One region of the Streptomyces tremellae genome, then DNA from elsewhere that is predicted to be linked to it. Evidence: predicted binding sites of a transcription regulator. Region 1 holds the regulator's gene; the other holds the start of a gene.
The links. Region 1 encodes HrcA, which represses chaperone genes, less so after heat shock. Its sites were predicted from a motif close to TTNGCACTCNGNNNNNCNGAGTGCNAA; they were not measured.
Positions count from the first base shown of each region.

Region 1 (3,455 bases):
CCGCCCCCTGCCGCGGCGTGCCGCCCGCGTCGACGAGCAGCGCCCCGGCGTCGCCCGTCACCAGCCCCACCGTGCAGTCCCAGCCGGGCAGCCTGCACCGGTGCACACCGGGCGCGAGCCGCTGCCAGCCGTCCGGGCCAGGCGCCCCCGGCTCCCCGTCCATCCGACGCCTCCGCCTCTTGCGCTTCTTATGGTTCTTGCGGTTCTTACGGTTCATGCGGCTCGTGCGGATCTTCTCCGCCGCCTGTCCCGTTTCCCCGTCTTCGCCCGGGTACCCGCGCGCGGTCGCGGCCCGTACCCGCAACCTCTCACGCGCGGCGGCGCGATCACGTGGAACACTGCCTTGCTACGCGCGCCCCCACCGGCCGTACACTGGCTCGGAAGGAGCTGGCACTCGGGTGGAGCGAGTGCCAAACGGGGTCGCAGAGCGCGACGAGGGACGACGAACGACGACCGCTGGAGGTGTGCGCCGTGCTCAGCGAACGCAGACTCGAAGTGCTGCGCGCCATCGTCCAGGACTACGTCGGCACGGAGGAGCCCGTCGGCTCCAAGGCGCTCACGGAGCGCCACCGGCTCGGCGTGTCGCCCGCGACGATCCGCAACGACATGGCCGTACTCGAAGAGGAGGGCTACATCGCCCAGCCGCACACGAGCGCGGGCCGCATCCCCACCGACAAGGGGTACCGGCTGTTCGTGGACAAGCTGGCGGGCGTCAAACCGCTCTCCTCGCCCGAGCGCCGGGCCATCCAGAACTTCCTTGAGGGCGCCGTCGACCTCGACGACGTCGTCGGCCGCACGGTCCGGCTGCTCGCCCAGCTGACCCGGCAGGTCGCCGTCGTGCAGTACCCGTCGCTGACGCGGTCCACGGTGCGCCACGTCGAACTGCTCTCGCTGGCGCCGGCCCGGCTGATGCTCGTGCTGATCACCGACACCGGACGGGTCGAGCAGCGGATGATCGACTGCCCCGCCCCGTTCGGCGAGGTCGCCCTCGCCGACCTGCGGGCCCGGCTCAACAGCCGGGTGGTGGGCCGCCGCTTCGCCGACGTGCCGCGCCTGGTGCAGGACCTGCCCGAGTCGTTCGAGGCGGAGGACAGACCCACGGTCTCCACCGTCCTCGCGACCCTGCTGGAGAACCTGGTGGAGGAGACCGAGGAGCGGCTGCTCATCGGCGGCACCGCCAACCTCACCCGCTTCGGGCACGACTTCCCGATGATGATCAGGCCCGTGCTTGAGGCGCTTGAGGAGCACGTGGTGCTCCTCAAGCTCCTCGGCGAGGCGGGCCAGCCGGGAATGACGGTCCGCATCGGGCACGAGAACGCCCACGAGGGCCTCACTTCCACATCTGTCGTAGCCGTCGGCTACGGTTCGGGCGACGAGGCAGTCGCCAAACTCGGCGTGGTCGGACCGACCCGCATGGACTACCCCGGAACGATGGGAGCGGTACGCGCAGTGGCACGTTACGTCGGACAGATCCTGGCGGAGTCGTAAGTGGCCACGGACTACTACGCCGTTCTCGGCGTGCGCCGCGACGCGTCCCAGGACGAGATCAAGAAGGCGTTCAGGAGGCTCGCCCGCGAGCTGCACCCGGACGTCAACCCGGACCCGAAGACGCAGGAGCGCTTCAAGGAGATCAACGCCGCGTACGAGGTGCTCTCCGACCCGCAGAAGAAGCAGGTCTACGACCTCGGCGGAGATCCGCTGTCCAGCAACGGCGGCGGGGGGGCCGGCGGCTTCGGGGCCGGCGGCTTCGGCAACTTCTCCGACATCATGGACGCGTTCTTCGGTACGGCGTCCCAGCGCGGCCCCCGCTCGCGCACCCGCCGCGGCCAGGACGCCATGATCCGCCTGGAGGTCGAGCTCAGCGAGGCGGCCTTCGGCACCACCAAGGACATCCAGGTCGACACGGCCGTCGTCTGCTCCACCTGCAACGGAGAGGGCGCCGCGCCCGGCACCTCCGCCCAGACCTGCGACATGTGCCGCGGCCGGGGCGAGGTCTCGCAGGTGACGCGGTCGTTCCTCGGCCAGGTCATGACCTCCCGCCCGTGCCCCCAGTGCCAGGGCTTCGGCACGGTGGTGCCGACGCCGTGCCCGGAGTGCGCGGGCGACGGCCGCGTGCGCTCCCGCCGCACGCTCACGGTCAAGATCCCCGCGGGCGTCGACGACGGCACCAAGATTCAGCTCGCGGGCGAGGGCGAGGTCGGGCCGGGCGGTGGCCCCGCGGGCGACCTGTTCGTGGAGATCCGCGAGCTGCCGCACTCCGTCTTCCAGCGCCGCGGCGACGACCTGCACTGCACGGTGACGATCCCGATGACGGCCGCCGCGCTCGGCACCAAGTGCCCGCTGGAGACGCTCGACGGTGTGGAGGAGGTCGACGTCAGGCCCGGCACGCAGTCCGGCCAGTCGGTCCCGCTGCACGGTCGCGGCGTGACCCACCTGCGCGGCGGCGGCCGCGGCGATCTGATCGTCCATGTCGAGGTCACCACCCCGACGAAGCTCGACGCCGAGCAGGAGCGGCTGCTGCGCGAACTGGCCAAGCTGCGCGGGGAGGAGCGCCCGACGGGGCAGTTCCAGCCCGGCCAGCAGGGGCTGTTCTCCCGGCTGAAGGACGCGTTCAACGGCCGTTAGGCCCGGCCCGCCGCTGCCCGTCGGCGCGCGCACCGTTCACGGTGCGCGCGCCGACGGCGTTCCGCGACCGGGTCCTTGCTCGGGCGGGGTCGGCGGCCGGCGCCGGGTCTCGGCGCGCGGGGCTTGAACTCGCCCCCACCGCCGGGCACTCCATACCGGTTGGTCTCTCCAGTCGGCCGCCGGACGAACCGGGGCAAACAGCGCCTCCGCACCGCCATGACCGTTGGTTCTTCCCTTGGCATATGCCGGGTGCGAGGGCGATTCTGCGCTCTGGTACCGGCATGGCACCATGCGTGCATGTCCTCCACGCTGACCGATCTCTGTCGGTATCCGATCGTGCAGGCCCCCATGGCAGGCGGAGCGTCCTGCCCCCAGCTGGCCGCCGCGGTCTGCGACGCGGGCGGGCTCGGCTTCCTCGCCGCCGGCTACAAGACGGCCGACGGCATGTACGACGAGATCAAGCGCCTGCGGGGACTCACGGCGGCGCCGTTCGGGGTGAACGTCTTCCTCCCGCAGACCCGGCACGCCGACCGCGCAGCCGTCGACCTCTACCGCAGCCAGCTGGCCGGGGAGGCCGACTGGTACGACACCCCGCTCGGCGACCCCGAGGCCGGCTGGGACGACAACTACGAGGCCAAGCTCGCGGTCCTGCTCGACGAGCCCGTGCCCGTCGTCTCCTTCACCTTCGGCTGCCCGCCGCGCCGCGTGCTCGACCGCTTCCGCCGCGCCGGCACCTACACCGTCGTCACCGTCACCACCCCCGAGGAGGCGCGCGCCGCCCAGTGGTCGGGTGCCGACGCGGTCTGCGCCCAGGGCATCGAGGCGGGCGG
Region 1 is NZ_BAABEP010000022.1:16,640-20,094, forward strand. Features, by position in the region: gene ABEA77_RS16920 (MBL fold metallo-hydrolase) at 1-163, opposite strand, end outside; gene hrcA (heat-inducible transcriptional repressor HrcA) at 472-1,488, shown strand; gene dnaJ (molecular chaperone DnaJ) at 1,489-2,625, shown strand; gene ABEA77_RS16935 (nitronate monooxygenase) at 2,923-3,455, shown strand, end outside.

Region 2 (3,455 bases), on a different contig from region 1:
ACGACGTCCGCTTCGAGCAGGGCCTTGAGACGGCCACGCCGGACGGCGCGGGCGTCTCGATCATCCCCGCGGTCGCCGGCGGCTGCTGACCGCCCGCGGGCCCAACGGCCCGGCGCCGCGCGGCAGTCGCCGCGAAAGGCCCCCACCGCTCCGGCGTGTGGGGGCCTTTCCGTATGGTTGAGCGCGGTACGATTCATGCGAGCACGGGTCCGCCCATCCGCGACGTGCCGAGCCATACCCCACGCGCACAGGAACGCGACAACATCGGGTCAAAGTTTTGTTACTGATTGCGCAATAAGTGTGCTTTGCGCGGCCCGACTTGCCCAAGAACGCGAACATGCTTCCGGTTCGCGTCTTCAGTCATGCCCAGAATTCTCGTCGGATTGACCTGTTGCAGAGGGCAGTTGGGCAGATACATTCAGCCGCGGTCGACGCGTTCCGGCGCGAAGTGCGGTCCCGTGCAGGGGCCAGTAATAGGGGAGTTAGGCATGGCTCAGGGCACCGTCAAGTGGTTCAACGCGGAGAAGGGCTACGGCTTCATCGCGGTCGACGGTGGTGCGGATGTTTTCGTCCACTACAGCGCGATCCAGATGGACGGGTACCGCACCCTTGAAGAAGGTCAGCGAGTTGAGTTCGAGATCTCGCAGGGCCAGAAGGGTCCGCAGGCGGACATGGTCAAGCTCGCCGTCTGATCCCGGCGCGATCGGCCAGCAACACACACAAGCGTAACCGAGGGGCCCGCACCCCGCAGACACCGGGGGTGCGGGCCCCTGGCGTGCGCCGGACGAGGGGGTGCGCGGACCCCGCGCGCCCCGGCGGCGGGGTCCCGTACCGCGGAGCGGCTTGCACTCGGGTGGGTCGAGTGCTAATCATTGGCGTTAGCACTCTACTAGTGAGAGTGACAACTTGGACCGGGTCAGTGAGGCCCGAGGCGCGAGTCCGGAAGGAACGGGCAGCGCACTGGCCGTCCGTCGCGGGCACGGGCGCGGTCCGGAGCAATCCACCCCAGTCCGGGAGGACCACTTCACATGGCCAAGATCATCGCGTTCGACGAGGAGGCACGGCGCGGCCTGGAGCGCGGGATGAACCAGCTCGCCGACGCCGTCAAGGTCACCCTTGGCCCCAAGGGTCGCAACGTCGTCCTTGAGAAGAAGTGGGGCGCGCCCACGATCACCAACGATGGTGTCTCCATCGCCAAGGAGATCGAGCTCGAGGACCCGTACGAGAAGATCGGCGCCGAGCTGGTCAAGGAAGTCGCCAAGAAGACGGACGACGTCGCGGGCGACGGCACGACCACCGCGACCGTTCTCGCCCAGGCCCTGGTCCGCGAGGGCCTGCGCAACGTGGCCGCGGGCGCGAACCCGATGGCCCTCAAGCGCGGCATCGAGAAGGCCGTCGAGGCCGTCTCCGGCGCCCTGCTGGAGCAGGCGAAGGACATCGAGACGAAGGAGCAGATCGCCTCCACCGCCTCCATCTCCGCCGCCGACCCGCAGATCGGCGAGCTCATCGCCGAGGCCATGGACAAGGTCGGCAAGGAAGGCGTCATCACCGTCGAGGAGTCGCAGACCTTCGGTCTTGAGCTGGAGCTCACCGAGGGCATGCGCTTCGACAAGGGCTACATCTCGGCGTACTTCGCCACCGACATGGAGCGTATGGAGGCGTCCCTGGACGACCCCTACATCCTGATCGTGAACTCCAAGGTCGGCAACGTGAAGGACCTCCTTCCGCTGCTGGAGAAGGTCATGCAGTCGGGCAAGCCGCTGCTGATCATCGCCGAGGACGTCGAGGGCGAGGCCCTTTCGACCCTGGTCGTCAACAAGATCCGCGGCACCTTCAAGTCCGTCGCCGTCAAGGCCCCGGGCTTCGGCGACCGCCGCAAGGCCATGCTCGGCGACATCGCCATCCTCACCGGTGGCACGGTCATCTCCGAGGAGGTCGGCCTCAAGCTGGAGAACGCGGGCCTCGACCTGCTGGGCCGTGCGCGCAAGGTCGTCATCACCAAGGACGAGACCACCATCGTGGACGGCGCCGGCGACAGCGACCAGGTCGCGGGCCGTGTCAACCAGATCCGCGCCGAGATCGAGAACAGCGACTCGGACTACGACCGCGAGAAGCTCCAGGAGCGCCTGGCGAAGCTGGCCGGCGGCGTGGCCGTCATCAAGGCCGGTGCCGCCACCGAGGTCGAGCTCAAGGAGCGCAAGCACCGCATCGAGGACGCGGTGCGCAACGCGAAGGCCGCCGTCGAGGAGGGCATCGTCGCCGGTGGTGGCGTGGCCCTGCTCCAGGCGTCCTCCGTCTTCGAGAAGCTGGAGCTGGACGGCGACGAGGCGACGGGCGCGCAGGCCGTCAAGCTCGCGCTGGAGGCCCCGCTGAAGCAGATCGCCGTCAACGGCGGCCTTGAGGGCGGCGTCGTGGTGGAGAAGGTGCGCAACCTCACCGTCGGCCACGGCCTGAACGCGGCCACCGGCGAGTACGTCGACATGATCGCCGAGGGCATCATCGACCCGGCGAAGGTGACGCGCTCCGCGCTCCAGAACGCGGCCTCCATCGCGGCCCTGTTCCTCACCACCGAGGCCGTCATCGCCGACAAGCCGGAGAAGGCCGCCCCCGCGGGCGCGCCGGGCGGCATGCCGGGCGGTGACATGGACTTCTGATCCTCGCCACGAGGTTCGGAAGCCTGCACGGCTCCTTCCGAGGGCGGCATCCCCTACTCCCAGGGGGTGCCGCCCTCGGCGCTTTCCCCCGGCGCTTCCGCGGACCGCTGCCGGGAGGGTACGGGCGGCGCGGGCGGCGCACGCCCGACAGGTCGCGGGCGTACGCCGCGTTGCGGTCGCCGACGTCAGGTCGCTGCACGCGCGGCCGTCGCGTGCGCGCTGGCCCTGCGGTGCGCCCCGCTCGGCTTCCCGGCCCTCCAGACGGCGGGTTCTTGTGACCGTGGCGCTTGCGCCGCGGGTGCCCATGCCGGTGGGGCACATGGCGGTCGCCCATCTGGTGGCGAGCGTGGCCGCCGCCCTCGTCCCGACGCCTGCGGCCTCGGCTCCGTCGACGCGGCCCTCGCCGTGGCGCTGGTGGCGGCGGACGCGCCCGCGGCGGTGGCGACCTCCGCGGTGCTCGGCTTCCGGACCATCACCGTGTGGCTGCCGCTGGTGCCCGCGGCGGTGACGTTGGGCGCGCTGGTGCGCAGGCGGGCGGTCTGGGGAGGGCCGCGCCGGGCCCTCCCCGCACCGCCGTGGTTGCGCTGCCGGGCGCGCCCGGTCAGCTGCTGGGGAGCGCGGCCTCGGGGGCGGCGGGGACCGGTTCCCGCCCGGTGGCGGGGGCGGTCTCCCGGGCTGCCTCGGGCTCGGTGTTCAGCTCGCGCAGCATCGTCTTCGTGAAGCCGAACCAGTACGTGGCGAGGAAGCCCGCCAGGTAGCCGACGACAAGACCCACCGCGTACACGGAGATCATCACGCCCA
Region 2 is NZ_BAABEP010000034.1:18,497-21,951, reverse strand. Features, by position in the region: gene ABEA77_RS21745 (ubiquitin-like small modifier protein 1) at 1-89, shown strand, start outside; gene ABEA77_RS21740 (cold-shock protein) at 489-692, shown strand; gene groL (chaperonin GroEL) at 1,029-2,654, shown strand; gene ABEA77_RS21730 (PTS transporter subunit EIIC) at 3,256-3,455, opposite strand, start outside.
Region 2: a site for HrcA is predicted at 879-905, ahead of groL (chaperonin GroEL). Genes of this name have one in related genera too.